DNA from 3 places in the Nocardioides zeicaulis genome. Region 1 is predicted to be linked to each of the others. Evidence: predicted binding sites of a transcription regulator. Region 1 holds the regulator's gene; each other region holds the start of a gene.
The links. Region 1 encodes LexA, which represses DNA repair genes until DNA is damaged. Its sites were predicted from a motif close to TCGAACANNTGTTCGA; they were not measured.
Positions count from the first base shown of each region.

Region 1 (10,329 bases):
TGCGTAGAGACCCATGGCATGTGCACCAGATGTGGATAACTACAGCGGTGTAAGTACTAGATGTAGTGGTTACCGTACGTCGCCGTCACAACGCTTGGCAAGTGAGCCGGACGGGTCAGATCGGGCTTCGGGCGTGTCGTCGGCAAAACCGCAGGTCAGTGATCGTTCGTCTATTTCCGGCCCGGCGTGTCGCGCTTCCGGTGTGCTCCGGCGGGTGGTCCTGGCGTAGTCCGAACGGGCTATTCGGCCCCTCTGGATGGATCGAGCGGGCACAATGTCCCGCGTGACGGGGAAGCGGGCGGGATCGCGGCGAGCAGCCCCCGCGTCGTCCGCCCGGACCTCTCCCCTCGCGCTGGCGATCTGCGTCGGGATCACGCTGTGCGTGGTGGCCTGGGGCTACCTCGTCTACGCCGCCATCGACTTCGGTACGGCGGCCCGCGGGGGCTCCGGCTCGTCCGCCTGGATGTTCATGGCGCTCGCCTGCCTCGGCGCGATCGCGTGCCTCTTCGTCGGCCTGCTCCTCGTCGCCCGGCTCTCCCGGACCCTCGGGATCACCCGCGAGCCCCCCGCCCCCGGCGAGGCCCCACGGCCTATCGGCGGCAAGCGCGCGGCACGCTGAGCGCCGCCTTCCGCCTTGTGCGGTATCGGTGACGTACCAGGTACGTCACAGGAACCGCACTCACGGCCGGTGTCGCTCGGATGCAGGCGGGGCAGCTGCGCAGAGCGGAAGATCCGAGCCACCGGATGGCTCGGATCTTCCGCGTCGTCGATCGGACCTAGCGGAGAACGAGCTGCGGGAGCGCCTCGACCACGTCGAGGTCCTGAGCCGCGCCTTGCACGGTGACCGTCTCGTTGATCGGCGTCCATGCTCCACCGCCGATGCGGTACTCGCCCGAGTACGTCGTGTCGAGACTGACCGTTACCGGGTCCGCCTGCGTGTAGACGTGGGTGACGTCGAGGTACGGGTTCGGACGCCCCGGGCTGGCACTGTCGACGCCTGTGCCATCACCGAAGTGGAACCGGTACGTAACCTGGACGGCCCGGATCTCGACCTGACGGCCTGCAATGCGGACCGTCTGTGTGATCGGCTGGTCGTCGTCGGTGTAGAAGTTCGTCTCGAAGTTGACCAAGGTCTTGCCGCCCGGTGGCTGAACGACCAGCTCGGAGGCTGGCCACTCGATCCGCTTGAACTGCCTGATGATCAACGCGAGGACGTTGACCTCATCGACGTCGGCTTCAGGGACGCAGACGTCGCCGACGTCGACACCGTCCATGAACACGTCGTGGACAAAGCCGCTCGCACCGTTCTCCACGCATTCGACGTGGTCCGCACAGATGCCGCCGTTGCCGCACTGGATCGTGACCACCCAGGTGTGTGTTACATCAGAGCTAGATGAGCTCTGGAATTCCGCATAGGTCCACTGGCATTCAGCGTTGACTCCAAGAATGCCGACCTGGCTCGAGCACCCATCGGCGGTCGCGGTTTCGCTCAGAGCCATGAGCCCTCCGGAGGCCAGGAGGAGGGCAAGCAATAGACGGATCATCGTCTCGCGTACGCGGCTACGAACCATGCGCCTGGCTCGCCATTGAGCGTCAGCTGATACTGGCCAACACCGCTCGGCAGTCGCTGATCGACTTGTCCGTTCTTCAGCCGCACCACCGTTTCAGGGGTATCTAGATCCAAGTTGAATGTTGGCGGATCATCCGCAACTGACTTCAACAGGCTGATGGTCGCGCCGCCAAACTCGATAGACCCGCCCGCTTCGTAGATCGACTGGACCTGATCGGCGGCCTGACCACAGGACTGGCACTGACGCGAAAGCTTCCGGAACTCGGCGACTTCACCGGTCTGCTGCATTTCGTTGCTCACCTGGACCCACCGGCGTACAAAGTCCTCCGCGCTCTCGGCCTCCGCCGTCTCGGACTCCGTCGGCGAGGGCGAGGCGCTGGTCGGGTCGGGCATCTTCGGCGTGGGGCTGGGCTCGGGGTCGCCGTCGGAGCACCCGGCCAGCAGGAGCGGGGCGAGGACGGAGAGCGCGAGCGCGCGGCGTACGTGCATGAAGGGCCTTCCCGAGACAACGTCAGCACCGGTGAAACTACCCATCCGGAGCTGCCGAGAAACAGTCCCAGGAGCCGATCTGTGGACAACCGCGACCAGGGTGGCGGCAGACGACACCCGGAGGAGGCCGGCCCGTGTCGTATGCCGCCACCCTCACCACGGCAGCCCGGCAAGCTGCGTAGCCGACACATCGGAGATCGACTCGCTCAACCTGCTCCCGACATGCGCCGAGGGGCGGGCCTGGTGGCCCGCCCCTCGGTCTTCCCCTTGGTTCCACCAGCCGGGGTCGAAGCGGCTGATGGAGGCCTCGCGCGTCAGTCGGTGACGACCGGGACGCGGAGCTTCTGGCCAGCCGAGAGGCTGGCGGACTCGAGGGCGTTGAGCCGCTCGATCTGATCCATCGCGGAGCGGACGTCGCCGTCGGTGGAGATGTCGCTGGCGATGTCCCAGAGGGTGTCGCCCGGGGCGACGGTGACGACCTCGGTCGGGACCTGCTGGCCCGCCGAGTCGGTGCCGACGGCGCCGCCGGCGAGCATGACCGCCACCCCGAGGACCAGGAACAGCGAGGTCAGGAAGACCACGAGCCGGCCGCGCCGGGTGAGCCGCACCGCCGAGCGACGGGCGGACGTGGCGGTGAAAGCGGGGGAAAGGCTGAGGGTGCTCATCGTGGCCTCCTGGGGAAGATCAGCCGGGTGTCTCGGTCGAAGGAATGTCTAGTGATGACCACCGACAGTGGGTCGGTCTCGCTCAGACGTTCGATCGAACGTGTGTACGACGATAGAGCAGGTGTTCGAACAGATCAAGGACCTGGGCGAACAAATGTTCGACGGCCCCGAAGGCGGCTCAGCGCCGACGCATCGACCGCCGCCCCTGGGCCGCGAACAGCCCCACGACGTGCGGCGCCGCGCCGGGTGTGAGCGCGGCAGCCCGCGCCACTCCCCCGCGCCAGCCCGGCACGGTCCGCACCACCCGCCGCGAACCGAGGAGGGCGACCGCGGCCGTCGCGACCTGGTCGACGGTGAGGATCGGGCCGCCCGAGTGCACCAGCTGGGCTCCCATCCCGTCGGGGTCCTGCGCGGCGAGCATCGCGGTGTCGGCGCCGTCAGGGCACAGCGCGTGCACCCGGACCCCGCGGGGCGCCTCGGCGTTGACCGAGGAGCTCAGCGACACCACGCCCGCCTTCGTCGCTGCTACACGCTGTAGCCGGGGGCCGGGGTGAGGCCGGCGAGCGAGGCGACGTTGACGACGTCACCTCCGGCGGGCCCGAACGCGTCGAGCGCCGCGCGGGTGCCCCACATGGTGCCGAGGAGGTTGACCTCGACCAGGCGGCGCACCTGCTCGTCGGTCAGCGCGACGAGCGTCCCGTCGTCGCCGACCCCGGCGTTGTTGAACCAGGCCGCCAGCGGGGCGTGGCGCGCAGCCTCGGCGGCCACCGCCCGGTGCGCGTCGGGGTCTCGCACGTCGTGGACCAGCCCGGCCGCTCCGATCTCTTCTGCGGTCGCGGTGACCGCCTCGGAGACGTCGGTGACCACGACCCGGTGACCGCGGGCGACCATCCGCTCGGCGATCGCCCGCCCGATCCCACGCGCCCCACCCGTTACCACACAGCTCGTCGTGCCCACGCTCGCCATGCGGCCGACCGTAGCGACACGCGGGTTCGAACAGGTGTTTGATCCGCGGGCGTCCGCGGCGCTACGGTGGCCCCACTGCTCCGGGTGGACGGAGCACGACACCAGCAGCACACCAGCAGCACGTCAGCAGGACACCGTGCCGGGAGGACTGAGCCAGATGGCCAAGCAGGACGACAAGAACGTCATCGAGATGCCCGACGGCCCGCCGGACGCCACCGGCCTGACCCCGCGCCAGCAGCGCGTGCTGGCCACGATCAAGGACTCGATCGAGACGAAGGGCTACCCGCCCTCGATGCGCGAGATCGGCCAGGCGGTCGGGCTCACGTCGTCCTCCAGCGTGGCCCACCAGCTGCGCGTGCTCGAGGGCAAGGGCTTCCTCAAGCGCGACCCCAACCGGCCCCGCGCGCTCGAGGTGTTCCTGCCCGAGGTGATGGCGGCGCGCCGCTCGATCTCGAGCGCCGACGAGTCGAGCGTCGACGAGACCGGGATCGGCGACGTCTCCCCCACCGCGGTCAACATCCCACTCGTGGGCCGCATCGCCGCCGGTGGCCCGATCCTCGCCGAGGAGCAGGTCTCCGACGTCTTCCCGCTGCCCAAGCAGCTCGTCGGTGACGGCACGCTCTTCCTCCTGGAGGTGTCCGGCGACTCGATGATCGACGCCGCGATCTGCAACGGCGACTACGTCGTGATCCGGCAGGAGCAGACGGCCACCAACGGACAGATCGTTGCGGCGATGATCGAGGGCGAGGCGACCGTGAAGACGTTCCAGCGCAAGGACGGCCACGTCTGGCTGCTCCCGCACAACAGCGCGTACGACCCGATCCCCGGCGACAACGCGACCATTCTTGGTGTCGTCACGGCGGTCCTGCGCAGCCTCTGAGGCACTCCTCGCCCGGCCTTCCGACGGCCCTCCACCCTGCGGGGCGGAGGGCCGTTGATTGTGGTGCACCGAGCGGACACGATGGCGGGACCACCCATCGCGAGGAGCCCGCATGAGCCAGGTCCAGGAGTCCTACGACTACGTCGTCGTCGGCGCCGGCGTCGCCGCCACGAGCGCCGTGAAGGGGATCCGCAGCCAGGACCCCTCCGGCACGGTCGCGGTCCTCGGCTCCGAGCCCGACAGGCCGGTCTACCGACCCGACCTGTCGAAGGCCCTCTGGCTCGACGCCGAGAAGAGCCTCGACGACTCGTGGCTCTCCGGCGACCTCGAGGACGACGACGCGGTCGACCTCCTCACCGACACGACGGTCAGCGCGATCGACCCCGGTGCCCACGCCGTACGCCTCGCCGACGGCACGACCGTCACCTACGGCAAGCTGCTGCTGGCCACCGGTGCCGAGCCGCGCACGCTCGACCTCCAGCCCGGCCCGCGCGTCCTCTACTACCGCACCGCCGCCGACTACCAGCGGCTGCGCACCCTCGCCGGCCCCGACAGCCACGTCGTCGTGGTCGGCGGCGGCTACATCGGTTCGGAGATCGCCTCGGCCCTCGTGCAGAACGACGTCTCCGTCACCCTCGTGCTCGACCTCGAGGACGTGCAGGAGCAGATGTTCCCCCGTGCGCTCGCGGCCAGCCTCACCAAGGCGTTCACCGACCGCGGCGTGACGGTGGTGCACGGCTCGGTGAGCGCCGGCGAGGACACCGGCGACGGCGTGCGGATCCGGCTCGACGACGGCACCGAGGTGGTCGGCGACGCAGCCGTGGTCGGCGTCGGCGTGCAGCCGCGCACCGGGCTCGCCGAGGCTGCCGGGCTCGAGGTCGACAACGGCGTCGTCGTCGACGAGCACCTGCGCACCAGCGCGGAGGACGTGTACGCCGCGGGCGACGTGGCGTCGTACCCCGACGCCCTCCTCGGCCGACGCCGCGTCGAGCACGTCGACCAGGCCGAGAAGTCCGGCGAGCACGCCGGCAAGGTGATGGCCGGCGCCGGCGAGGCCTACGAGTACACCCCGATCTTCTGGTCCGACATCTTCGACGCCGGCTACGAGGCGGTCGGCGAGACGAAGTCCGACCTCGACATGGTGGAGGACTGGAAGGACGGCCAGCTCGGCACCGGCGTCGTCTACTACCTGAAGCAGGGCTCCGTGCGCGGTGTGCTGCTGTGGAACGTCTGGGACAGCACCGACCAGGCTCGCGAGGTCATCAGGGAGACGCGTGACGCGCCGCTCGACGACCCCGAGGTGCTGCGCGGCCGGATCCCGTTCGGCTGACGGGGTCTCGAGGCTCGTCGCCGGAGCTCCTCGCACCCCGGCGCCCGGTGTAGCCTCGCGGCGATGTTCGAGCACGCCGGCGCGACCCCGTCCCCCGAGGTGTTCCGCACCCGTCCGGGCAACCGGCGCCGGCTCACTCCGCCGGGCGAGGCCGAGCTCGACCGGCTGGGGCTCGCCGGGGAGGCGTCGGCGTGGCTCAGCCCGCTGGCGTACAACCTCACGGTGAGCCACAGCCACCGGTTCGTCTGGTACCGCGTGGCGAAGGTGGCGACCCGGACCATCCGCCACCACTGCGAGAGCCATGGCGTGAGCCTGGACGTGGACCACGCGATGCGGGTCAGGTACCCCCTGGCCAGCTTCACCGACTACTTCACCTTCGCCTTCGTGCGCGACCCGCTCGACCGGTTCGTCTCGGCGTGGCGCGACAAGGTCGTCGGAGCCAACTACTACTCCTTCGACGACGCGACGCACGCCCGGATGCAGACGGTCGAGGAGTTCGCCCGCTGGACCGCCGCGCAGGACCTGTCGGCGGTTCCCGGCACCGACCAGCACCTCACCCTGCAGAGCCGGATGATCGATCTCAACCGGGTCGACTTCGTCGGGCGCCTGGAGACCTTCGACCGCGACTTCGCCGAGGTGTGCGAGCGCATCGGCGCGCCGACCGTGCCGACCGCCCCGCGGAACCAGACCGCGCCCGGCGGGCAGGACCGCCGGGTCTCCGACGAGCTCCGCGCGCTGGTGACCACGATGTACCGCCGTGACTACCAGCTCTTCGGCTACGACCCCGACCGCCCGTAGACCGGAGCCCGCCATGACGCTCGCCCAGCCCCGCTTCGCCACCACCAAGCTCACCGAGGGCTACGACGTCGGCGAGGTGGACGACCTCGTCGACCGGGTCCTCGCCGCGCTCGCCCAGGAAGGCCCGGCCATGACGGCCGAGCAGGTGCGCGACGTCCGGTTCACGCCGGTGCGGCTGCGCGAGGGCTACGCGATGGGCGACGTCGACGACTGGCTCGACCAGGCGGTCGTCGCGCTGCGCGCGCAGGCGAGCGGCGTACCGCCCGAGGTCGCCGCGCCCGACACCGGCGCGGCGTACGTCCCCGCCGCACCCCGCCCCGACGCCATCGCGCGCGCCGACGACCGCTCCACGCGGGTGGCGATGGCGTGGGGTCTGGCCGTGGTGGCCGTGGTGCTGCTCCTGGTCGCCGTGCTCTGACCCGGCTCAGCCGGCGCCGAGCCGCTTCAGCGCCTGGCGCACCAGCGCCGGGTCGGTGGTCGACCACATCGGCGGCAGCGACGCCTTGAGGAACCGGCCGTAGCGGGCGGTCTCGAGGCGCGGGTCGAGGACGGCGACGACGCCGCGGTCGGTGGTGGTGCGGATCAGCCGGCCGGCGCCCTGCGCCATCAGCAGCCCGGCGTGGGTCGCGGAGACCTCCATGAAACCGTTGCCGCCACGGTCGTCGGCGGCCTTCGCGCGCGCCGACATGAGCGGGTCGTCGGGCCGCGGGAACGGGATACGGTCGATGATGACCAGCTGGCAGGTGTCGCCGGGCACGTCGAGGCCCTGCCACAGCGACAGCGTGCCGAACAGGCAGGTGTGGGGGTCCTCGACGAACTGCTTGGCGAGCTCGGGCAGCTGGGCGTCGCCCTGCGCGAGGGTGGTGAGGTGCGGCAGCCGCTGGCGTACGGCCTCCGCCGCCGCCTCCGCCGCGCGACGCGAGGAGAACAGGCCGAGGGTGCGGCCGTCGAGCGCGTCGACGAGGTCGCAGATCTCGTCGAGCTGGGCCGGCCCGAGCCCGTCGCGGCCGGGCTGGGGCAGGTGGCGGGCGACGTAGAGGATGGACTGCTGGCCGTAGTCGAACGGCGAACCGACGTCGATGCCCTTCCACGGCAGCGCGCCCTCGGCGTCGGTGGTGGCGACTTGGTGCCCGAGCCGCTCGGTGGGCTTGAGGCCCAGCGAGGTGGCGACCGCGCCGAACTCGCCGCCGAGCATCAGCGTCGCGCTCGCGAAGACGACGGTCTTGTCGGTGAGCAGCTTGTCGCGCATCTGCCCCCACACTTGGAGCGGCGCGACGTGGAGCCGGGCCGGGAACCGGTCGCGGGCCTCGCCGAGCCACAGCACGTCGCGGTCCGAGCCGGCCGCCATCCGCTCGGCGTTGACGAAGACCTCCTGCACCATGCCCTTGGCCTGGGTGCGCCCGGCGTCGGCGTCGCCGTCCTTGCCCTCCTTGCCCGACTCGCGCGGGAACGCCGACAGGGTCGCGCGGGCGGCGTCACGGACCGCGACGAGCGCGTCGGAGAGCTGTGGCGGGACCATGTCGATGCGACCGGCCGGCAGGGCCGCGAACGCCTCCGCGAGCTGGCCGGCGGCGTCCTCGAGGTCTCCGGCCGGGTCGCCCCCGGCGTCGTCGGCCCAGCGGCTGGCGCGGCGCGCGGCCCGCTCGACGTCACCGGCGCCGAGCTCGTCGGTGGCCGCCTGGGTGACGCGGGCGACCAGCTCGTGGGCCTCGTCGATCACGACCGTGTCGTAGTCGGGGATCATCGGCACGTCCTCGATCGCGTCGATCGCGAGGAGGGAGTGGTTGGTGACGATCAGGTGGCTGCGCTGGGCCTTCTCCTTGGCGAGCTCGGCGAAGCACTCCTGGCCGAACGGGCACTTGGTCGCGCCGAGGCACTCGCGGTGGTTGACCGAGACCTGGCGCCACTCGCGGTCGGTGTGGCGCGGGGCGTTGTCACGCTCGCCGCTGCCGCCGGCCTCGGACTCGTCCTCAGCCCACTGCCGCAGCTCGAGGACCTTCTCGGCCATCGAGCCCATCGGCACGTCGACGAGGGTGCCCTGGTCGTCGGGAACGCCGGCGCGGACGCGGTGGAGGCAGGCGTAGTTGGAACGGCCCTTGAGCACGGCGTAGGAGGTGTCGATGCCGGGGACGTCCTTGACCGCCTCGACCAGCCGCGGCAGGTCCCGCTCGACGAGCTGGTGCTGCAGCGCGAGGGTCGCCGTGGCGACCACGACCCGCTTGTCGTGGAGGAGCGCAGGCACGAGGTACCCGAGGGACTTGCCGGTGCCGGTGCCGGCCTGCACGAGGAGGTGGCGGCCCTCCTCCATCGCCTCGGCGACCTCGGTGGCCATCTGCACCTGGCCGTCGCGCTGCTGCCCGCCGAGCGCGGTGACGGCCTTCGCCAGGACCTCGGTGACGGGGCTGGCGGCGGTGGCGGTCTCGGGCACCAGAGAACCCTACGGGGCCGCCCCGACACCGCGACGTACGCCATCCACAACGCGCCGTGGCGGGTGCGGGTCGCCGCGTCCACGGGGCTACTCGAGCGGACCTGTGTCCGCTCGACGCACGCCATGGCGTGCGTCAAGCGTCAAAAGCGTGCGTCCAGTCGGCGTCGGTCAGTACTTCTTGCGGCCGATCTGGCGCTCGATGCGGCGCTCGGGCTGGCCGAGGATCCGGGCGAGCAGCTTGACGCGGTACTTCCAGGCGACGACGCCCAGCACGACGATGAGGAGGAGCCACAGCATGGGACGAAGGTACGCCGTGGCGGCAACTCCTCGTGCGTTCCCCGCGGTTATCGCGGCTTGCAAGGTGCGAGAACCCCGGGTTCCCCCGGCTAGGCGGGGGAACCCGGGGTTCCCGGTCACGTACGGACGAGCGGCCGGCAGGCGGGGTCAGACGACGGCGCCGGAGTCCTCGGGGGCGCGGACGACCTTCTCCTTCTTCACCCGGCTCATCGGGAACCGCGGCTGGAAGAAGGTCAGCAGCGGGGTGGCGACGAACACGGAGGAGAACGTGCCGACGACGAGGCCGACGAGCAGGGCGATCGCGAAGTCCTGGAGCGAGTCGCCGCCGAGGACGGCGAGCGCCGCCAGGATGAACATCGCACCGAGGCCGGTGTTGACGGTGCGGGGGATGGTCTCGACGCACGCCTTGTTGGCCAGGGAGTTGAAGTCGTCCTCCGGCTTGGAGCCCCACCAGCGCTCGCGGATGCGGTCGAAGACCACGACGGTGTCGTTGACCGACAGACCGACGATGGTCATGGCGGCGGCGAGGAAGATGCCGTCGATCGGCTTCTGCAACCAGGCGAACAGACCGACCACCAGGATCACGTCGTGCGCCATCGCGAGGACGGCCGCGACACCGAAGGTCCACTTGAACCGGACCGCGAGGTAGAGCAGCTGGGCGAGGAAGGCCACGCCGAAGGCGATGAGCGCGTTGTTGCGCAGCTCCTTGCCGAGCGAGGCGCCGATCGTCTGGTCGTCGACCTTGGTGACCGTGCCGCCGACCTTGGACAGCTCGTCCTCGATCGTCTGCTCCTCGTCGTTGGAGATCGTGCCGGTGCGGACGGTGAAGTCCGCGGTGTCGGCGGTCTGCACGACAGCCTCGGGGAAGCCGGCCTGGGCCACGGCCTCGCGAGCCTGGTCGACGTC
Region 1 covers NZ_JBHLXH010000001.1:1,309,578-1,319,906, forward strand. The annotation lists gene ACFFJG_RS06455 (hypothetical protein) at 284-619, shown strand; gene ACFFJG_RS06460 (hypothetical protein) at 777-1,367, opposite strand; gene ACFFJG_RS06465 (hypothetical protein) at 1,541-2,059, opposite strand; gene ACFFJG_RS06470 (LysM peptidoglycan-binding domain-containing protein) at 2,374-2,724, opposite strand; gene ACFFJG_RS06475 (SDR family oxidoreductase) at 2,903-3,232, opposite strand; gene ACFFJG_RS06480 (SDR family oxidoreductase) at 3,250-3,690, opposite strand; gene lexA (transcriptional repressor LexA) at 3,848-4,570, shown strand; gene ACFFJG_RS06490 (NAD(P)/FAD-dependent oxidoreductase) at 4,683-5,900, shown strand; gene ACFFJG_RS06495 (sulfotransferase family protein) at 5,964-6,698, shown strand; gene ACFFJG_RS06500 (DivIVA domain-containing protein) at 6,712-7,116, shown strand; gene ACFFJG_RS06505 (ATP-dependent DNA helicase) at 7,123-9,129, opposite strand; gene ACFFJG_RS06510 (hypothetical protein) at 9,295-9,423, opposite strand; gene secD (protein translocase subunit SecD) at 9,571-10,329, opposite strand, start outside.

Region 2 (10,329 bases), 600 kb from region 1:
GGGGTCGTGGTCGACCCCGCCACCATCTCCGCCGGCGGGTCCCTCACCGGCGCCGACCCGGCGCGCGGCGGCGGGACGATCGCCTGGACCGTGCCCGGTCCGGTGGCTGCCGGGACCTCCGTCGCGCTGACCTACGACGCCGTGCTGGCCTCCCCGGCCGCGCCCGGCGCGCTGGTCAACACCGCCGACATCACCGGCTACCGCTCGCTGTCCGGCGGTGGCCGCACCTACGACGGCCCGACCGCGACGCGCTCGGTCCGCGCCGCGCTGCCGCACGTGACGATCGACAAGACCGCCGTCGGCTCCGGAACCGCCTACATCGGCGAGCCGCAGCAGTGGCGCCTCGCGATCACCTCGACCGGCGACTCGACGGCGTACGGCGTCGACGCGACCGACCGGCTCCCGCAGGGGTGGACCTACGACTCCGGGACCGCCCGCGTCAGCGTGGCGGGTGCCCCGGCCGTCGCCGTCGCGCCCCTGGTGACGACCGCCCCGGGTGGGGCCCAGACCCTGGACTGGACCGAACTCGGCGACCTGCCCGTCGGCGCCACCGTCGTCGTCACCTACAGCGCCACCCCCGGCGCCTCCGTCGTCACCGCACCCGGTGTGGGCGCGAGCGTCGCGCACACCAACACCGCCGGCACCACCGCCGAGGACGAGGAGGGCGAGCAGTCCGACGCCACCGGCGCGTCGTACGCCGGCCCCGACGACACCGCGTCGGTGCACGTCGACTCCGCCGACCTCCGGGTGACCAAGACCCACGCCGGCACGGCCGTGGCGGGCCGACCGCTCGCCTGGACCGTGCGGGTCACCAACGACGGACCCGACGCCGCCGTGGGGCCGTGGACGGTCACCGACACCCTCCCGACCGCGCTCGCGAGCGCGCCGGTGACCGCGACGGGCACCGGCTGGTCGTGCGGGCGCGTCGCCCGCACGATCACCTGCACGCGCCCGGCGGGCTCCCCGCTCGCGGCGTCGGCCTCGCTGCCCGACATCGCGGTCACCGCGACCCTCCCGGCCGACGTGGTCGAGGGGACGACCCTGACCAACGTCGCCGGCGTCGAGGGCCGCACCCACGACCCCCGGCCGGCCAACGACACCGCCACCGACGACGTCACCGTCACCACGAGCGCCGACCTCGGCATCGACAAGGCCGTCAGCGGCCCGGTCGTGGCGGGACGCGACGCCACCTGGACGATCGTCGTCGACAACCGCGGCCCGTCGATCGCCCGGGCGCCGTTCACCGTCACCGACACCCTTCCCGCCGGCGTCTCCTTCCGCCGGGCCACCGGCACCGGGTGGAGCTGTGCCGCCCCGGTCGGAAGCCAGCTGGTCTGCACCTACGGCGCGGACGTCGCGGTGGGTGCCTCGGCCCCGACCCTGACCGTCGTCGCCGGGATCCCGAGCAGCCAGGTCGCGGCGGTCGACAACGCGGTCGCGATCACCGACACCACGACCGACGACCCCGAGCCGGCGAACGACACCGACGCGGTGTCGACCGCACCGGACGCCGAGGCCGACCTCGGCCTGGCCAAGACCCGCCTCGGCGAGGTCGTGGCCGGCCAGGACGCCACCTACGAGCTCGCGGTGCACAACGCCGGCGACTCCGACGCCCGCGGCGTCGGCGTGACCGACGACCTGCCGGCCGGCCTGACCTACGTCGGCAGCACCTCCGTCGCCGGGTCCTGGACCTGCGCGGTCGCCGCGGGCCGCGTGAGCTGCGACCTCGCCGGCACCCTCGCCGCCGGGGCGACCGCCACCGTCGAGGTCCGCGTCGCCGTCGCGTCGTCGGTCACCGGCTCGGTGGTCAACGCCGCGACCGTGCACTCCACGACGCGCGACCCCAACCCGGCCAACGACACGGACGACGACGACTCCTCGACGGACGTCCGGGCCGACCTGGCGATCGCCAAGGACCACGCCGGCCGCGTCCTGGCCGGCGGTCGGGTCACCTACGCGCTGCGCGTCACCAACGAGGGACCCTCCGACAGCGCGGGTCCGATCGTGGCGACCGACGTCCTCCCGGACGGCATGACGCTGGTCTCGGCGACGGGCGCCGGGTGGACCTGTGGACCCGCGGCCGGTGTGTCGGTCTCGTGCAGCCGCCCCGGCCCCCTGGCAGACGGCGCCGCGGCCCCGGTCATCACGGTCGTCGCCGACGTCGCGGCCGACGCCGGTCCTGCCACCCTGGTCAACCGCGCCACCGTCGACGGTCCCGCCGACCCGAACGTCCTGAATGACACCGCCTCCGACCCGACCGTGGTCGAGGACGAGGCCGACGTCGCGATCACCAAGACCGCGACCGACCCGACCCCGGTCGCCGGCACCACGACGGCCTTCGAGCTCGTCGTGTCCAACGCCGGCCCCAGCGACGCCGACGACGTGCGCGTGGTCGACGACATGCCCGCCGGCCTGACGGCCGTGGCCGCGTCGGGGGACGGCTGGGCCTGCACCGTCACCGACGGGTCGCTCACCTGCGAGCGCCCGACGCTCGCCGCCGGCGCCAGCGCACCGGTCATCACGGTCCGGGCGGCGATCGGCTCGGCCCTGCCCGCCGGGACGGACATCGTCAACGAGGCCCGGGTGAGCACCTCGACCGACGGCGACCTGCCGGGTGACGACACCGACGACGCCGCGCTCTCGCTGCGGACCGCCACCGACCTCTCGGTGACCAAGACGCACACCGGCCGCGCCGTGCCCGGCACGTCGATGCGCTTCACGCTCGTCGTCGGCAACGGCGGACCCTCCGACGTCGCCGGGCAGGTGTCGCTGGTCGACACCCTGCCGGACGGCATGACGTACGTCTCCGCGAGCGGCGTCGGCTGGTCGTGCGACGCCGTGGGTGACCGGGTGACCTGCCTGCACGACGGGCCGCTGGCCGCGGGGGAGCAGCTGCCCCCGGTCGAGCTCACCGTGCAGCTGGCCCCCGACGCCACGGGCGACCTCGTCAACCGGGCGGCCGTGGAGCCGCGGGCGGACGACACCGACGCCGCCGACGACACCACGACCGACACGGTCACCCTCGAGCCCGAGGTGGACCTGTCGCTGGTCAAGACCCACACCGGACCGGTGCGCGTGGGCGAGGAGCTCGCGTTCACGCTCACGGTGCGCAACGCCGGACCGTCCACGGCGACCGGCGTCGCCGTCCGTGACCTGCTGCCCGAGGGCCTGGTGCCGGTGTCGGCCGCCGGTCGCGGCTGGACCTGCGCGGCGGCAGCGGTGACGTGCACGCTCGACGCCCCGCTCGCGCCCGGCGGCGCCGCGGCCCCGCTGACCGTGCGGGCCACCGTCCGCCCCGCTGCGTACCCCATGGTCACCAACGTCGCCACGGTGTCGTCCGACGGCACCGAGACGGCGCCGCAGGACAACACCGGCCGCGACGGGGTGGAGGTCCCGGCGCTGTCGGACCTCACGCTCGACAAGTCCCACCAGGGTGACGTGGTGGTCGGCCAGACCGTCCGCTACTCCCTCCGGGTGACCAACGCCGGACCGACGGCCGACCCCGGCCCGCTCACCGTGACGGACGTGCTGCCGACCGGGCTGTCGTTCGTGTCGGGCTCGGGCGAGGGCTGGACGTGCGTCGGCGGTGCCGCCGTCGTCTGCACCCGCGAGGGCGCCCTGGCCGCCGGTGCGTCGGTCGACCTGGTCGTCGAGGCCGCGGTCGGCCCGGACGCGTACCCGTCGGTGCGCAACGTGGCGTCGGTGGACTCCCCGGCCGAGGAGACGGACCTGACGAACAACCAGGACGACGACGTCGCCCCGGTCGTCCCGGTGTCCGCGCTGTCGCTGGACAAGGAGGTCCGGTCGCAGTCCGCGTCCGGCCGCGTGGTTTACGACATCGAGGTCACCAACGACGGGCCCAGCCCCAGCACCGACCCGGTCCGGGTGGTCGACGACCTGCCCGCCCAGCTCGAGCTGGTCGAGGCCAGCGGGACCGGCTGGGAGTGCACCACGCAGCGCGACGTCGCCACCTGCACCCACGCCGCCCCGATCGCGGTCGGCGACACGGCTGCCTTCGTGGTGACCACCCAGGTGCGCGAGTCGGCCCGGCCCGGACAGCAGGTCGTCAACACCGCGGTGCTCGACGGCCCGGACGGCAGCGCCGACGTCAGCGACCAGGCGGTCGTCGAGGTCCTCGACGAGCAGGCCGTCGGCGACGACGACGGCCAGGACGCCGGTGGGAACGCCGGCGGTGGCGGGAACGGCGACGACGTGAAGGGCGAGGACGCGGGCGGCCCGACCGCCGGACTGCCCGACACCGGCGGCCCCGCCTGGTGGCTCGGCGCGCTGGCCGCACTGCTGGTGCTCACGGGTGCCGGACTGGTGACCGCGGCGCGCAGGCGGGCCTGACCCGGCCGCGGCAGCCGGTCCTCCTCGGCCGATCGGACGAGGAGGACCGGCCCGCGGGCCGAGGCGCCCGGCCCCGCCCCGGCGCGAGGCTCGTCGTCATGACGACGACTGCCCCGCCGCGCACCGGCGCCCCCGTCCGACCCCGCCGCGACGGCTGGATCCCCGCCAGCCTGCTGGCGCTCGCCTTCGTGCCGTCGGCGTCGGGTGCGGCCCGCCTCGTCGACCTGTCCGGTGGGCGCACAACGGAGAACGCCCGCTTCTTCGACCTGCCGGTGCCGATCCTCGTGCACATCTTCGGCGCGACGACCTTCCTCCTCCTCGGAGCGCTCCAGCTGTGGCCGTCGTTCCGACGCCGGCGGCCCACGTGGCACCGGCGGAGCGGCCGGGTCCTCGTGCCGGCGGGCATCGCCGGCGGCCTGGCCGGCATGTGGATGGCGGTGTTCTCCGACCTCCCGGCCCACGACGACACGACGCTGATGTGGCTGCGGCTGCTGTTCGGCACCGTGATGGTCGGCGGCCTCGTGCTCGGCCTGCGGGCGATCCGCCGACGCGACGTGCGCACCCACCAGCGCTGGATGGCGCGCTCCTACGCGGTCGCGCAGGGTGCCGGCACCCAGGCGCTGTTCCTCGGTCCCTACGTGCTCGTCGCCGGCCAGCCGGCCGGCACGTTCAAGGCCGTCGTGATGGGGGCGGCGTGGGTGGTCAACCTGGCGGTCGCCGAGTGGCTGGTCAGGCGCTCCGAGCGGCGGTCCGGGCAGCCGTCGCGGTGAGTCAGTCCAGGCGCCGGGTCTGGTAGGCCCAGAGCGCGAGCTCCACCCGGTTGCGCACGGCGAGCTTGAGCATCAGCGAGCCGAGGTGCGTCTTCACCGTGCTCAGCGAGACGTGCAGCTCGGCCGCCACCTCGTGGTTGGTCAGCCCGCGGGCGACCGCGAGCAGCACGTCCTCCTCGCGGTCGGTCAGCGGGGTGGAGGGCGGGGCGGGGGCGTCGCGCGCGGCGTACGCCCGCAGCAGCCGGGTGGTCACGGCCGGCGCGACCAGCGACCCGCCGTCGGCCGCGGCCCGCACGGCGTGCGCGAGGACCTGCGGTCCGCAGTCCTTGAGCAGGAAGCCGCGGGCGCCCGCCTGCAGCGCACCGTAGACGTACTCGTCGAGGTCGAACGTCGTCACCACGACGACCGCCATCGGGTCCGCGACCCCGGGACCCGCCAGCAGCCGGGTGGCCTCGATGCCGTCCATCCGCGGCATCCGGACGTCGAGCAGGCACACGTCGGGACGCAGCCGACGGGCCTGCTCGACGGCGTCGCGGCCGTCGACCGCCTCGGCGACGACCTCGATCCCGTCCTGGGCGCCGAGGATCGTCGCGAGCCCGGTGCGCACGATCTCCTGGTCGTCGGCCACCAGCACCCGCACCGTCACCGCACCGCTCCCGTCCGACCGCCGCGAGCGGACCGGTCGTCCCCGTCGGGCAGGACGGCGTGCACGCACCAGCCGCCGCGCGGGTCCGGCCCGGCGCTCAGCGTGCCGCCCAGCAGGGTGGCGCGCTCGGTCATCCCGACCAGGCCGAACCCCTCGGCACCCGGCGGGTGGGCGGCCCCGTCGTCGGTCACCACCAGCTCGACCTCGTCGTCGCGCCGGGTGACCCTCACGTCGACCCTCGTCGCGTGGCGCGCATGGCGGCGGGCGTTGGCCACCGCCTCCTGTGCGATCCGGTGCAGCGCGGCGGCGACGGTGGGGGACAGGTCCGCCACGTCGTCGAGGTGCACCCGGACCGTCGGGCCCCCTGCGGTCGCCGGCGCGGCGAGCCCGGCGAGGTCGTCGAGCGGCCGGTCGGGCGCGGCCCCGTCGTCGCGCAGCGCCCGCACCACCGTGCGGGTCTCGGCGAGGGTCCGGGTGGCCTCCTCGTCGATGCGCCGCAGGGCGTCCCGGGCCGCCGCGGGGTCGACGTCGGCCACCGCGAGACCGGCCTGGGCGCTGATCGCGATCGCGGTCAGGTGGTGGGCCACCGTGTCGTGCAGGTCGCGTGCCAGTCGCTCGCGCTCCCCGCGACGTACGTCGTCGAGCTCGCGCACCCGCAGCATCGCGCGCGACCTCAGCGCCACCCCGAGCGCGACGGCGGCGACCACCACGGCCGAGCCGCCGACGCGGTCGCCCGCGGCGAGGTCCTGCACCGCCAGGGACGTGGCGGCCACGAGACCGAACAGCGCCAGCCCGACCGCGGCCTCGCGACCGGGAGCCCACCGGGCGAGCGAGTACGGGATCACCAGCGCCACCGCCGCCGCGCTGAGGTCACTCGCAACCGTGCCGGACACCTGGCCGACGACGGCGAGCGCGACCGCCGTCGCGGTGAACACCACCACCGGCACCAGCGGCCGCGACCGACGCAGGGGCAGGGTCGGCAGCCAGGTCAGCAGCGCGGCCAGCGACAGCCAGCGCCACGCCGGGGCGGGCTGGGTCAACGCCGCCTCGAGCACGCCGCAGACCCCGAACACGACGACCAGACCGAGGTCGACCCGCGCCGGCCGCACCGTGACCGCCCCGTCCGGAGGCGCGGGCAGGCGCCACAGCTGGCGCAGGACGGTGAGCACGCCTGAACCGTAGTGCCGTCGGGGTCCGAGACGGATCGGCCGGATGACCGAGGGGTCAGCCTCACGTCCGCCGCGCGAAGCGCACGTCGCCGTCGGGCATCCGGTCGCAGGCGTATCCGGGGTCGTGGGCGCGGTGGTGGTGGTGGGAGCAGAGGAGCACGCCGTTGGCGAGGTCGGTGGGGCCGTCGGACGACCACGGCAGCCAGTGGTGGGCCTCGGCCCAGGTGCCAGGGACGTCGCAGCCCTCGGCGCGGCAGGTGCGGTCGCGCAGCAGCAGCGCACGACGCTGTGCGGCGCTGAAGAGCCGGCGGGCACGACCCAGGTCGAGCACCTCGGAAGCACCGCCGAGCACGGCCGGGACGATCCCGGCGTTGCACGCCAGCCGCCGGACCTCGCCCGCGCTCAGGTGTGCGCCGGCGCACGGGTCGTGGTGCGCGTCGCTGGGCACGGTGCCGGCGCCGAGCAGGTCGCCCGCGCCGAGCCCGGACTGCAGCGAGGCGAGCGGGATCGTCACGACGACGGTCGTGGCGTCGCCCCCGTGCAGCGGCAGCCGGCGCGGGTCGAGCGCCTCGACGAGCTGGCCGAACGCCTCGCCGAGGCGCCGCGGGTAGGGGAGCCGGGCGACCGGGTCGTGCATGCTCGGATCCGTGCTGCGGCCCTCGTCGCTGTCGGCGGGCGAGTCCTCGCGTCGCGGGTTGGCGAAGGCCTCGAGGCAGTGGGCCAGGCGCGTCGCGACGGCGTCGGGGAGGATTCCTGACAGGCGTGTGGTGCCGTCGCCCAGGCGCCGCAGGGAGACCCGCGTCCGCCGGCGTGCCTCCGACTCCTCGGCCTGCAGGCGCCTCGCCTCGGCCTCGTCGGCGATCTGCGGTGCAACGACGGTCAGTACGTGGCGACCGATGCGGGCCAGCTGCTTCGGGGCGAAGCGCGCCGCGTGGTCGACCAGTGCGCGCTCGGCGACGCCGACGACCTCGGCGGGCACGCTCGCGGGGAGGTCGTCGAGCGCTCGCACGACCACGTGGGCCTGCGGTGGCGTCATCTCGCCGGCCCACAGCGCTGCGCCGACCTCCGGGCGGGCCCGGTCGAGGGCGAGGGCGAGCCGGAGGTCGGCGCGAGCGTCCTCAGGGCGCAGCCGCGCCTCGCGGGCGAGCCAGTCGGCGACGTCACGCGCGCCGGTGCCGGCGGCGACGTCGTCGGCGTCGGCCATGATCCGCAGCCGCAGCTCGGTCAGGCGCGACTCGAGCCGCACCAGCTCGCGCAGCGCCTCGGCCTTGTCGGTGGCAGACATGAAGGTGGGGCTGGTGTCGGCGACGGCCTTGAGCGCCTGGTCGACGAGGCACGCGCTGGCGAGGATCGGGTGGGTCATCCTGAGCTCCTCGCGTGGTCGTGACCTCCATTCTCCTCCCGCGGCACCATAATCGCCAGTGTGTTCGAACGCTTGTGGAGAACGTCGCACAAACGCAGACGCGCCCGGCAGCCACCGAGGTGGCCGCCGGGCGCGTGCGAGGCGTTCAGGGGTGGTGGACCGACGCGGTCAGCGCACGAGGCGCGCGACGCACCGCTGGCCCGGGCGGGTGGCCCGGAAGACGAACGCGTCGGTGCCCGCTCCGTCCGCGACCTTGCGCTCGACGGAGAACGAACCGCTGCGACCGGCGGTGCGGGCCGTGCCGCTCGCGACGCGCGACCCGTCGTGCTGCAGCTGCCACGACCACTGCTGACCGGCGCGGCTGTCGACCTCCGCCTCGACCTCGATGCGGCCGTCGTCCTCCTTGGCCTTGATCGACCAGCGGGCGCCGCCGGCGCAGGACCCGGTGCGCTCGACCCGGTCCGCGTCGCCGCGGGCGGACCGTACGGGCAGGGGGGTGGGGTTGGTGGGGTCGGGCGGGACGGGCAGCGACCCACGGACCTGGTTCTGTGCCTGGCACTGGCTCGTGCAGCTCGTGGCGCCCTGGGAGAGCTCGATGGCGTCCTCGCCCAGGACGCCGCCGAGGCGTCCGCCCGAGGTGACCGACCAGCGGGTGGTCCGCCCGTCCTGGAACAGCTTCGTGGCGACCTGCGGGCTGTCCTTGCCCAACAGCATCTGGTGGGCGTCGGGGCCGGAGGTGACGGCGTCGGTGCCGTTGCCGAAGTTGATCTTCCCCGTGAAGGCGTTGACGAAGTAGAACAGGCCCGGGCCGAGGGTGTGCACGAGCTCGACGTTGGTGCCGAACTCCGGCTCCATCTGGAAGATGCCGCCCTGCGGGGCGTCCTTCGCCTGGATCTTGAGCTTGCCGGCGGCGGTACCGAGGATCGCGGTGAGCGAGGCGTCCTTTACCTCCAGCTGGCGCAGCACCGGGCTGCGGAGCTGGGCGGGGGTGAGGACGGGGGTCTTGGAGGCGAAGACCACGGTCGGCGAGGTCACCATCCGCTCGGGCGACGGTGCCCCGGTAAGGGTGTAGTCGACGACGCCCAGGGTCGCGGGGTCGATGACGAACGACGTGTGGACGCCGCTCACCCGGATCGGGCCGGTGACCGCGAGGTCCTTGAGCTTCAGGTCGCGGCCGGCGGCGACCTCGTAGGTGCGGGTGCCGATGGTGACGGCGTAGTGGCCGGCGGAGGTCGTCGTGCCGGCGCCGCCGCCGTTGTCGTCGCTGCCTCCGTCGTCGCCGCCCCGTGCGTGGGCGGCCTGGGCGGGGACGAGCAGGGCGAGGGTCGCCAGCGCGATCGCGCTGTGACGGAGCTGCATCGTGGGGTACTCCTCGAGTCGGGCACCGGGTGCGGTGCTCGACCAGTACAGGCGCGACGAGGTGCAGGTCGCCAGATGTCCGTAGGTACTAGGACCCCCGGCCAGCCGACGTCCGGCAGGCGGCTACGGCGCGAAGGGGGAGCGGCGAAGGCTCTCCGGGAGCGGGGCGACCCCGGGTCCGCCGGCGTGCACCCAGTCTGCGATCGCGCCGGCCTCGTGCCGACCGTTGAGCAGCCCGAGCCACACGGGCCTGGCGCCCGCGCGACGTGCGCCGGGCGACGGACTCACCACCACGACGTCGGAGCGCTCGCACGGCCCGAGGCAGTCGGTGACCCGCACCGTGGCCCCCTCGCCGACCAGGGCCCGCAGCCGCTCTAGCCGGGCCGGGTGGTCCACGCCCGGACGCTTCTTCGTCGTGCCGCAGCAGCAGCCGCGGCACACGGTCACGGTCGGGACGCCGTGGGAGGAGCCAGTGGGGCAGGCGGAGGGGGAGGCGGAGGGCGGGCCCTGCGTCGTCGTCATCGGTGGCCTTCGATCGGGGTGTCCCGGGCCGGGAGCAGGCGACGACGGCGGTCGTGGCCCACGCCCCGCGATCGCGACAGCGGCATGGACGTCCACGCCCGACGCGGTATCCCGACTCGCCGACGGATCGGCTCACGGTTGCGCGACAGC
Region 2 covers NZ_JBHLXH010000001.1:705,662-715,990, reverse strand. The annotation lists gene ACFFJG_RS03570 (hypothetical protein) at 1-4,350, shown strand, start outside; gene ACFFJG_RS03565 (DUF2306 domain-containing protein) at 4,449-5,120, shown strand; gene ACFFJG_RS03560 (response regulator transcription factor) at 5,122-5,766, opposite strand; gene ACFFJG_RS03555 (sensor histidine kinase) at 5,763-6,935, opposite strand; gene ACFFJG_RS03550 (HNH endonuclease signature motif containing protein) at 6,997-8,298, opposite strand; gene ACFFJG_RS03545 (hypothetical protein) at 8,467-9,657, opposite strand; gene ACFFJG_RS03540 ((2Fe-2S) ferredoxin domain-containing protein) at 9,781-10,179, opposite strand; cobalamin riboswitch at 10,285-10,329, opposite strand, start outside.
Region 2: ACFFJG_RS03550 (HNH endonuclease signature motif containing protein) is a predicted target of LexA. The motif match lies at 8,351-8,366, and genes of this name have one in related genera.

Region 3 (10,329 bases), 860 kb from region 1:
GGCCTGATCGTGGAAGATCCGGGTCACCAGGTGGCTCGGATCTTCCGCGATGGCCTCGAAGGGTCGCCGGGCGTGGGCGAGGACGGGTCACCGGGCGCAGGTCAGGGACCGCACCATCGCCGACCTGAGCCGCGGCTGTGACACAGCCCGTGGGCGAAAGGGGCGGGGACGCAAACAGGCGCCCGGCGCCGTACGACGGCGGGGCGGGCGCCCGGGGTGGATCAGCGGTGGGTCAGAGGCCGCGCTCGCGGCGGCGACGCCACCGCTCCTCCATGCGCTCCATGAAGGGGCTGCCGCTGCGCTGGCGGGCGGTGCGTCGGGGACGGTGGACCCGTCCACCGTCGACCACGCCGAGGCCCGGGCGACCGGAGGCGCGCACCTTGCCGGCCGCGGCGCCCGGGGAGCGGGCGGACGTGAGGGCCAGGATCGCGCCGCCGAGCATCACGACGAACCCGGCGACGCCGAGGATCGTCTGGACGAGGGCGGAGAGGTCGAGCAGCACGGCCAGGACCAGCAGTCCGATGCCCGCGGCGAGGATGACGCCGCCGAGGATCATCCGCCGGCGGGCCGTGCGCTGGAACGAGGTGCCGCGCAGGGTGGAGGCGAACTTCGGGTCCTCCTCGACGAGGGCGCGCTCCATCTGCTCGAGCAGTCGCAGTTCTTCCTCGGAGAGCTCCACGGTTCCTCCTCACCTTCTGCCAGCAAGTCTAGGCACGCCCTTGGCCCTACGGTAGGCGTCCCGGAAAAATCTCCGACTCGTTCGTCCGTCCGCGGCCTCGGACGAGGCTCGCGGGGCGCACGGCCGCCGAGCCGAAGCGGCGGGTGGCGCGGTCGACCGCCCGGTCGGCCTCCTCCCACCCGTGCTCGGGCTCGCCGAGGACCAGCTGGCGCTGGACGGCCGTGCGGGGCACCAGTCCCTCGACCCGCACGCCCACCAGCCGCAGCCGCTCGCGGCGCAGACCGAGGGCGTCGTAGAGCCGGGTGACGGCGCGGTGCACCTCGACCGTGACGTCGGTCGCCTCGGGCAGCGTGTGCGAGCGGGTGATGGTCGTGAAGTCGGAGAAGCGCACCTTGAGGGTGACCGTGCGCCCGACCACCCCGGCCGCACGCATCCGCCCGCCCACCCGCGCCGAGAGCCGGAGCAGCTCGCGCACGATCGCCTCGCGGTCGGCGGTGTCGCGCGCGAACGTCTCGTCGGCCCCCATCGAGCGCTCGGGCTCGTGGGGCCCCGCCTGGGGCACCAGCTCGGTGCGGTCGGTGCCCCACGCCAGCTGGTGGAGGTGGGCGCCGAGGTGCCGGCCGAACGCGCGCTGCAGCGTCGGCACCGGGGTGTGGGCGAGGTCGCCCACCGTGACGTAGGAGGCACGGTGGAGGAGGGTGCGGGTCTTCTCCCCCACGCCGTAGAGCTCGCCGACGTCGAGCGGGTGCAGGAACGTCGTGACCTCCGCGGGCCGCACCACCACGACGCCGTCGGGCTTGGCCCGCCGGCTGGCGACCTTGGCGACCGACACCGACCAGGCGACCCCGACCGAGCAGGTGATGCCCTGCTCGTCGTGGATGCGCGAGCGGAGCTGCTCGGCGATCTGCTCCGGCGGCCCCAGCCGGCGCACCGAGCCACGCACGTCGAGGAACGCCTCGTCGAGCGACATCGCCTCCACCAGCGGGGTGACCTCCCGGAAGGTCTCCATCACCGACGCCGAGACGGTCGTGAAGGTGTCGTAGTCGGGGGGCAGGACCACCACGTGGGGGCACAGCCGACGCACCCGGGCCATGGGCAGCGCCGAGCGGATGCCGTAGCGCCGCGCGACGTAGTTGGCCGCCAGCACGACCCCGCGCCCGCTGCCGCCGACGACGACCGGCTCGTCGACCAAGTCGGGTCGCTCGCGCAGGGCGACGGAGGCGTAGAAGGCGTCCATGTCGACGTGCAGGAGCGGCGTGTCGGTCACCGTCGTCCCCTGCACGGGGAGGCCCGGCCCGCGTCAGCGCGCGGCGAGCACGTGGAGCTGGGTGGCGAGGGGGAGGTACTCGGGCCGCGTCGCCACGGCTCGCTCGAGCTCGACCAGGGCGGCGGTGGCACCGGCCTCGAGGTCGAGCAGGCTCCCGGGCACGAGGTCGGCGAAGACCCGCACGGCGTGGACCGCCTCGGGGCGCAGCCCGGCCGTCCCGAGCAACGCGACCAGCTCGTCGTGGGTGAAGCGCCGACCGCCGCGGCCCGCGGGGGCGTCGCCGTCGAGGAGCTCGCGCGCGGCCGCGAAGTGTCCGGCCATCGCTCGCGCGACGACCGCGGCGTGCCGCTGGGCGACGAGGAGGCTGAGGTGACCGCCGGGACGCAGCACGCCGGCGATCGCGGCGAGCGAGGCGGAGGGGTCGTCCACCATCTCCAGGACCCCGTGGCACAGGACCAGGTCTGCCTCGGCGACCAGGGTGGACAGGTCGGACAGGTCGCCCTGCCGACCGCTGACCCGGTCGGCGACCCCCCGCTCGCGAGCGCGCCGGTCGAGCGAGGCGAGCGCGTCGGGGCTGGGGTCGATGACCTGGACGGTGTGGCCGAGCTCGGCCAGCGGGACCGCGAAGCCTCCGGTGCCGCCGCCGACGTCGACGATGAGCGCCTGCTGGTCGCGGAACGCCTCACCGCCGAGCACCCCGCGCACGCCGTCCCAGACCACCCCGGAACGGACGGACTGGCGACGGTCGCTGGCGGAGGACTGCTGCATGCCGGCAACCCTAGTGCGTGGCGCACGGCCGGACCTCAGGCCACGCTGGCGTGGGGCACCAGGCCCAGGGCCTGCTCGACGACCGCGAGGAAGCGGTCGGCGTCACGCACCAGGTCGTCGGCCTCTCGCTCGGTGACGGCGCGCGTCGACCCCGCCTCCGCGGCCGCGCGCTTGGCCGCCCCGGCCGCGAAGAAGCTCGCCCACTCGGACAGCTCGGGGGCGACCTCGGCCAGCAGCACCCAGGCGTTCTTCTGGCGGCGCCCCCGCGGCGCCGGCCGGGCACGGGCGGCGAGGAGCGCCGCCGCGGCGCACAGGGCGGCGACGTGGGCGCAGGCGTAGCGCGTCGGCACGTCACGGGCGGTGATCGCCTCGCTCAGCGAGGTGGCCGACCGACCGAGGTAGTGGTGGGCGCTGGCCGGGACCAGCGCACCGGAGGGAGCGGAGGTGTAGCCCATCGTCGTCCCCCTCAGTCCTGGCAGCCGACGAGCTGCCAGCGCCCGTCGGTCCGGTCGAAGGACAGGTCGAAGACCCCGAGCCCCTCGGGCTCCGCACCGTCGACCAGCCGCACCGAGCCGGCCATCCCGCGACCCGCCTCGACGCGCCAGAGCTCGCGCGCAGCCGAGGTCTCGGGCGAGGGTCCGGGCTGCGCCGGCGCCGCGTCGTGGCCCGGCACCGCTGCCTGCCACCGCGGGCCCGTGCCCACCCCGTGGGCCAGCACCGCACGCACCTTCCACAACCGCCCCCGCCACAGGAACTGCTCCGGGTCCTCCGCCTCACCCCGTCGTACCTCGACGGGGTCGTCGTACTCCTTCATCGCGCCTCCTCGACACATCCGTCGACCCCGGGGGCGACCCGGGCGGAGATGGGGGTCGAGGTCACCGCCACCCGGGCCGCATCGAACAACTGTTCGAACAACCCGAACGCTACTCCCCTCCACCGACAACGCGTCAAGGGGCGCCGCTCCGGTGTGGACCGGGCGCGTCAGGAGCTGCGGAGCCAGGCGGTGGTGTCGCGGTGCCAGAGCAGGACGGCGAGCACCAGGCCCTCGACGATGACCAGGGCGGCCAGGACGACGAAGATGGCGGGCAGGTGGGAGTCGAGGGCCACCGCACCGACGAGGACGCCGATCCCGGCGGTCGCCGTCAGCACCAGCCGCGCCCAGCCGTGGCCACCGCGGAAGAACGAGCCGAGCACCACCGCGAGCGCGGCGAAGGCGCAGAACGCGACGACCGACAGCGCCACGAAGCCGGGCACGATGGGGCTGTCGCGGAGCTGGTCGATGCCGCCCTGGGCGAGGATCTCCTGCGCCGACGGGTTGCCCTCCGCCCAGCCGAGGATCACGTCGTCGCGCATCAGCCAGGTGAGCAGCGTGATCACCCCGGCCGTGGCCACGATCAGGCGAAGCACCCGCACGCTGTTGACCACCGGACCCGGCACCTCGCGCGCCATCCACACTCCCCTGTTGCTCGTCGTCTGCTCGTCGTCGCTCGTCGCTAGGCTCGCATCATGTCGAGCGAGCACGCATCCATCACCTCATTTCGAGGCGAGCACACCCGGCGCGGCGGCACGGGTGAGGTGGTCATCCTGCCCGACAGCGCCCACACCGCGGCACTCGCCGCGGCGGCGCTGGGCTGCGAGGTCGGTGCCATCGCCAACAGCCTCCTCTTCGACGCAGGCGGCGAGCCGGTCCTCATCCTCACCTCCGGGGCGCACCGGGTCGACACGGCGGCGGTCGCCGAGCGGATCGGCGTGGAGCGGCTCCGGCGCGCCTCCCCGGAGTTCGTCCGCGAGCACACCGGGCAGGTCATCGGCGGGGTCTCGCCGATCGACCACCCTGCCCCCGTCCGCACCTGGATCGACCCCTGGCTGCGCCGGCACCCCGTGGTGTGGGCCGCCGCCGGCCACCCGGCCGCGGTGTTCTCCACGACCTACGACGAGCTGGTGGCGCTGACCGGGGCGACCGAGGTCGACGTCGAGCCGCCCGCCAGCTCCACGGGACAGCAGGCCTGAGCCGTGGACGCGCTGGCGCTCACCTTCTCGAGCGGGTGGGCGAGTGGGATCAACGCCTACCTGGTCGTGCTCGTGCTCGGGCTGGCGGACCGCTTCGGCGACCTGGCCGACGTCCCCGACGTGCTCGGTCGCTGGGACGTGCTGGCGGTGGCGGCCCTGCTCTACGCGATGGAGTTCGTCGCCGACAAGATCCCCTACGTCGACTCCACCTGGGACGCCGTCTCGACCGCGATCCGCCCGACCGCGGGCGCGGTCATCGGTGTGCTGCTGGCCGGTGACGCCACCTCGCTCGACCAGGCCGTGGGCGGCGTCGTCGGCGGCGGCACCGCCCTGCTGAGCCACCTCGCGAAGGCCGGTGGACGGCTCGCGCTCAACTCCTCGCCCGAACCGGTGACCAACGTCGTGGCGAGCATCACCGAGGACGCCGCCGTCCTCGCCGTCGTCTGGTTCTCCCTCGAGCACCCGCGCACCGCCGCCGGCGTGGCCGGCGTGCTGCTCGTCCTCGGGCTGGTCCTCCTCGTCGTGCTCGGTCGGGTGGTCCGGCGCGGCTGGCGCCGGTGGAAGCGGCGGGACCCCGCCCGGCCGGTCGCCTGAGCGGCCCCGCCGAGGACCTAGGGTTCCCCCGTGGCGCGCGTCGTGGTGGTGGGTGGGGGCTTCGGCGGCATGGCCGCCGCAGCGCGGCTGGCCAAGCTCGGCCACACCGTGTCCCTGCTCGAGCGCGGCGACCAGCTCGGCGGAGCGCTCACCACGGTGGAGCGCGACGGCTTCGGGTGGGACGCCGGGCCGACCAGCACGCTGCTCCCGGCCGTCGTGCGCGACCTGTTCCGCAAGTCCGGCCGCCCCCTCGAGCGCGAGGTCGACCTGCAGCCGCTGCCGCTCGTGCGCGAGCACCGCTTCGCCGACGGCTCCGTCCTGCGGCTCCCCGGTGGGTCGCGCGCCGCCCAGCTCGAGGCGGTCGACGCCCTCGGTCCCGGGCTGGGCCGGCAGTGGGTCGACCACGCCGCGAGCTACGGCGAGGTGTGGGAGGTGCTGCGCCGGGAGTGGTTCGAGCGACCCCACGACGCCGACGTCGCACCACGCGAGCTCACCGCCCTGCTCGACCGGCGCGAGTCGCTGCGCACCCGTCTGCGGCGCACGTTCGGCGACGAGCGGCTTCGGCTCGTGGCCGGCCACCGGCTCGTCATGGACGGCCACGAGCTGCGCGACGTCCCGGCCTGGGCGGGGTTCGACTCCTACCTCGAGCAGCGCTTCGGGGCGTGGACCGTGCCCGGCGGCCTGGCCGCGCTGGGCACCGCGATGGCCGGCCGCCTGGCCCTGCGGGGGGTGGACGTGCGCACCGGCACGGAGGCGCGCGACCTCGTCGTCCGGGGCGGTCGGGTCGCGGCCGTCACCACCGACGGCGGAGACCTCGACGCCGACGTCGTGGTGGTCGCTGTCGACCCGCGCCGCCTGCCGGTGCTGGCCCCGCACGTGCGGCGCACGACGCCGGCGTTCCCGCCGCTGGTGCACCACCTCGGCCTCTCCGGCGCGGTCCCCGACCTCGCGCACGAGGTGGTCCTGCACGGCGACCCGCTGCTGGTGCTGCGCACCGGCGGCCGCGCCCCCGACGGCGGGGCCGCCTGGACGCTGCTCGCCCGAGGGCGGATGTGGGAAGACCCGCTGACCGCGCTGGCCCGCCACGGCATCGACGTACGCCGCCAGGTCGTGGCACGCGTGGACCGCACCCCGCGCGACCTGGTCGCGCTCTGGGGCGGCTCACCGCACGGCGTCGCGTGGGCGGGCCCCCGGTCGGCACGCAGGCGGCTCGGGCCCCGCACACCCGTCGACGGGGTGCTCGCGGCCGGGGCGCACGCCACCACCGGGCCCGGCCTGCCGTTCGCCGGCCTCAGCGCCGCGCTGGTGGCCGAGCTCGTCGGCCGCGCCTGATCACAGCAGCTCCCAGACGACCGTGACCACCGAGGTCACCGTCGACTCCCCCGCCTCGATCCCGCCCGTCGAGGCGAGCGCGACCTTGGCGAGCGGCACCGGTCGGCCGTCGCCGTCGCCCTCGACGACCGACTGTACGGCGCCCAGGCCCGCGCCCGACATGCGGGCGAGCGCCGCGGCGCGCTCACGGGCGTCGTGGAAGGCCGCCTCGCGCGCCCGGCCGCCCGCCACCGCGCCGTCGGTCGCCTCGAGCCCGAGGCCGTCGACCGCGAGCGCATCGCCGACCTCGCGGGCGAGCGCGGCCAGCATTGCGCCGGCCGAGGCGAGGTCGGGGCAGGCGATCGCGTAGCCGTGGCGCGCCTCGTAGCCCTCGCGCCGGCCCTCGTGGTCGTGGAAGGGCCACACGGTGATGCCGGTCGAGGCGACGCGGCGCCCGTCGGCGTGCCGGCCGGCCACCTCGACGAGGGTGGTCGCGGCGGCCACCATCGCGTCGTACGCCTCGGAGACCCCGGCACCACGGCACACGGCCGCGACGCGGACGACCGCGGTGTCGGGCACGACGTGGCTCGTGCCGGTCCCGGTGACGGTGACGGTGCGCATGCGGTCAACCTAGTGCGGCGCCGGGAGCCGCCGTCAGACGGTGATGCGCAGGTTCGCGAAGATCTCGCGCGTCGCCTTGGACCGGTTGAGCGTGTAGAAGTGCAGACCGGGCGCGCCGGCGTCGAGCAGCGCCTCGCAGAGCTCGGTGGCGATGGCGATGCCCTCGGCGCGGAGCGCGGTCGGGTCGTCGGCCAGCGGGGCCAGCCGGTCGACGACCTCGCGCGGCAGCTGGCGACGGGAGAACTCGACCATCCGCTCCATCGAGCGGAGGTTGAGGATCGGCATGATGCCCGGGATGATCGGGAGGTCGGCGCCCGCCGCGGCGGCCCGCTCGACGAGGCCGACGTAGTCGGAGGCCCGCAGCACCATGTCGGTGACCGCGAACTCCGCGCCGGCGTCGTGCTTGGCGCGCAGGACGCGGGCGTCCTGCTCGAGGTCGACGGCGTCGACGTGGCCCTCCGGGAACGCCGCCACCCCGATGCGCATGTCGGCGCGACCGCGGATCAGGGCGACGAGCTCGTCGGCGTGGGTGAGGCCGCCGTCGGTGGGCGTCCAGGCCGAGCCCGGGCCGCCCGGCGGGTCGCCGCGCAGGGCCATGACGTGGTGGACGCCGGCCGCGTACAGGTCGTCGAGGATGGCGTGGAGCTCCTCGACGGTGTGGCCGACGCAGGTGAGGTGTGCGACGGGCAGCATGCCGGTCTCGCGCGCGATCCTCTCGGTGATCGCGACGGTGCGGTCACGGGTGGACCCGCCGGCGCCGTAGGTGACCGAGACGAACGTCGGGCCATAGGGCTCGAGCTCGGTGATCGCCTGCCACAGCTGCTCCTCGCCGGCCTCGTCCTTGGGCGGGAAGAACTCGAAGGAGAAGGAGCGCTCACCGCGTGCGAGCAGCTCGCGCATGCTCAGGCCCCGTCCGGTCGTCATGGCACCAGCCTACGGAGACCGGCGATGCGCCCGGGCCCTCGTCCACTGGTTAGGCTCGCCCGCGTGACCAGCTGGGACCCCGCCGACCTCCGCGACCAGGTCCAGGGGGTGCTCGACGCGTTCCTCGACGAGCGCGCCGCCGAGCTGGCGCCGCTCGGTCCCGACGCCGACCGCCTGGTCGCCGAGGCCCGCACGTCCGTGCGCGGCGGGAAGCGGTTCCGCGCCTCCTTCTGCCACTGGGGGCACCGCGCGATCCGCCCGGAGGTCGCCGACGAGGCGGCGCTCGCCCGCGCCTGCGCCTCGCTCGAGCTCCTCCACGCGAGCGCGCTGGTGCACGACGACCTCATGGACGCCTCCGACACCCGCCGGGGCCGGCCGGCCACGCACCGAGCGTTCGAGGCCGAGCACCGCGCGGCCGGCTGGCGCGGCGACCCCACCCAGTACGGTGCGGCCGCGGCGATCCTGCTGGGCGACCTGCTGCTGGGCTGGGCCGGCGACCTGCTGCGGCACAGCGGCTTCCCCGACGAGGACGTCGCGCCGGGGCTCACGCTCTTCGAGCAGTGCCGCACCGAGGTGATCGCGGGGCAGTTCCTCGACGTCTCGGTCCAGGCGCGCGGCCACGCCGACGTCGACACCGCCATGACCGTGCTGCGCTACAAGTCGGCGAAGTACTCCATCGAGCGTCCCCTCCACATCGGCGCCGGCCTCGCCGGCGCGAGCGCCGGCCAGCTCGCCCAGCTCAGCCGCTTCGGCCTCCCGCTCGGCGAGGCGTTCCAGCTGCGCGACGACCTGCTCGGCGTCTTCGGCGACCCGGTCGAGACCGGCAAGCCGGCCGGCGACGACCTGGTCGAGGGCAAGCGCACCGTGCTGGTGGCCCTGGCCCTCGACGCCGCGCCCCCGGCGGCCGCCGCGCGCCTCGAGGCGGCGCTGGGCACGCCGCTGTCCCTCGCCGAGGTCGACGAGCTGCGCCTGGTCATCGACGCCTCCGGAGCCCGGGCCCAGGTCGAGGAGGTGATCGAGCACCTGGCCGAGCGCGCCGTGCAGGCGCTCGGCACCGCCGACGTGGACGACACCGCCCGCGCCGTGCTGACCGACCTCGCGGCCGCCGTCACCCAGCGCACCGTCTGAGCCGCCCGCGGCACCTCAGTCGAGGCTGGTGATCCCGGGGACCACGGGTCCCTCGCCGCGCAGCAGCACCGTGAACGGGACGCCGCGGTCCGCAGCGACCCGCGACCCCAGCACGCTGAGGGCGACGCTGAAGGCGCGATGGTCGGCCCGGGCGAGGGTCGCCCAGCCGTCCCACAGCAGCACCACCCCGTCGGTGCCGGCGCCGATGTCGTGGAGGCAGTCGGCGAGGGCGTCGAAGTTGCGGCCGTACCACTCGGGGAAGCCGAGCGTGATACCCACGGCGTCGAGGAAGCCGGCCTTGGTGTCGGCGACGGTCCACCCGTCGACGTGGCCGAACCCCCAACCCGCGTGCTCCACCGCATGACGCACGTCGGCGACGTCGGCCGCGCCGTGCCAGCGGTGGAGGCCCGGCTCGTGGCGTCCGGCTAGCACCGCGGCGAGACCGCTCACGACCCGACCACGATCCGTGCGAACGACGCGTAGTGGTCGGCCGTCCAGTAGAGCTCGCCGCCGTCCCCGGCGATGATCCGGCGCCCCCCCCGGTCGGGCGAGCCGGGGGTCGGGACGGTGTACTCGCGGTAGTAGCCGTCGTCCTCGTCGGGCAGCAGCCCCTCACGGTTGCCGAAGACCCCGCCGTCGTGGTCGGGCTCGGGGAACGGTCCACCGCGCTCGATGAGGTCGACGGTCTCCGCCGCCTCGGGCGGCAGGTCGTCGAGCGCGACGAGCGGGAGCCCGCTGGCGGGGTCGGTCGACGAGCCGGCGGTCGGCGCCCCGCCCGCCCCGCCGGACCCGCCCGTCGGGCTCGCGGAGGAGCGGTCGACGGCCACGCTGCGGTCCGGGTCGCCGCCGCTGTCGCTGTCTCCCAGTCCCCCCGTGACCGCCCAGCCGAGCAGCAGGACGGCGGCGACGAGCAGCAGCAGCCACTGGTAGCGCCGGCGGCCCGAAGCGTCGGCCATCAGTACTCCAGCACCTGCGCGCGGCGCTTCACCTCGCTGCCGCGGTTCTCCCGCAGCGCGTCGATCGGGCG
Region 3 covers NZ_JBHLXH010000001.1:451,884-462,212, forward strand. The annotation lists gene ACFFJG_RS02240 (SCO2097 family morphological protein) at 233-679, opposite strand; gene dinB (DNA polymerase IV) at 726-1,946, opposite strand; gene ACFFJG_RS02250 (methyltransferase domain-containing protein) at 1,980-2,714, opposite strand; gene ACFFJG_RS02255 (SAV_6107 family HEPN domain-containing protein) at 2,750-3,169, opposite strand; gene ACFFJG_RS02260 (DUF6504 family protein) at 3,181-3,528, opposite strand; gene ACFFJG_RS02265 (hypothetical protein) at 3,696-4,163, opposite strand; gene ACFFJG_RS02270 (YbaK/EbsC family protein) at 4,221-4,724, shown strand; gene ACFFJG_RS02275 (DUF4126 domain-containing protein) at 4,728-5,318, shown strand; gene ACFFJG_RS02280 (phytoene desaturase family protein) at 5,349-6,650, shown strand; gene ACFFJG_RS02285 (SIMPL domain-containing protein) at 6,651-7,250, opposite strand; gene metF (methylenetetrahydrofolate reductase [NAD(P)H]) at 7,284-8,174, opposite strand; gene ACFFJG_RS02295 (polyprenyl synthetase family protein) at 8,238-9,302, shown strand; gene ACFFJG_RS02300 (barstar family protein) at 9,318-9,752, opposite strand; gene ACFFJG_RS02305 (guanyl-specific ribonuclease) at 9,749-10,258, opposite strand; gene ACFFJG_RS02310 (Rv2175c family DNA-binding protein) at 10,258-10,329, opposite strand, start outside.
Region 3: ACFFJG_RS02260 (DUF6504 family protein) is a predicted target of LexA. The motif match lies at 3,610-3,625, and genes of this name have one in related genera.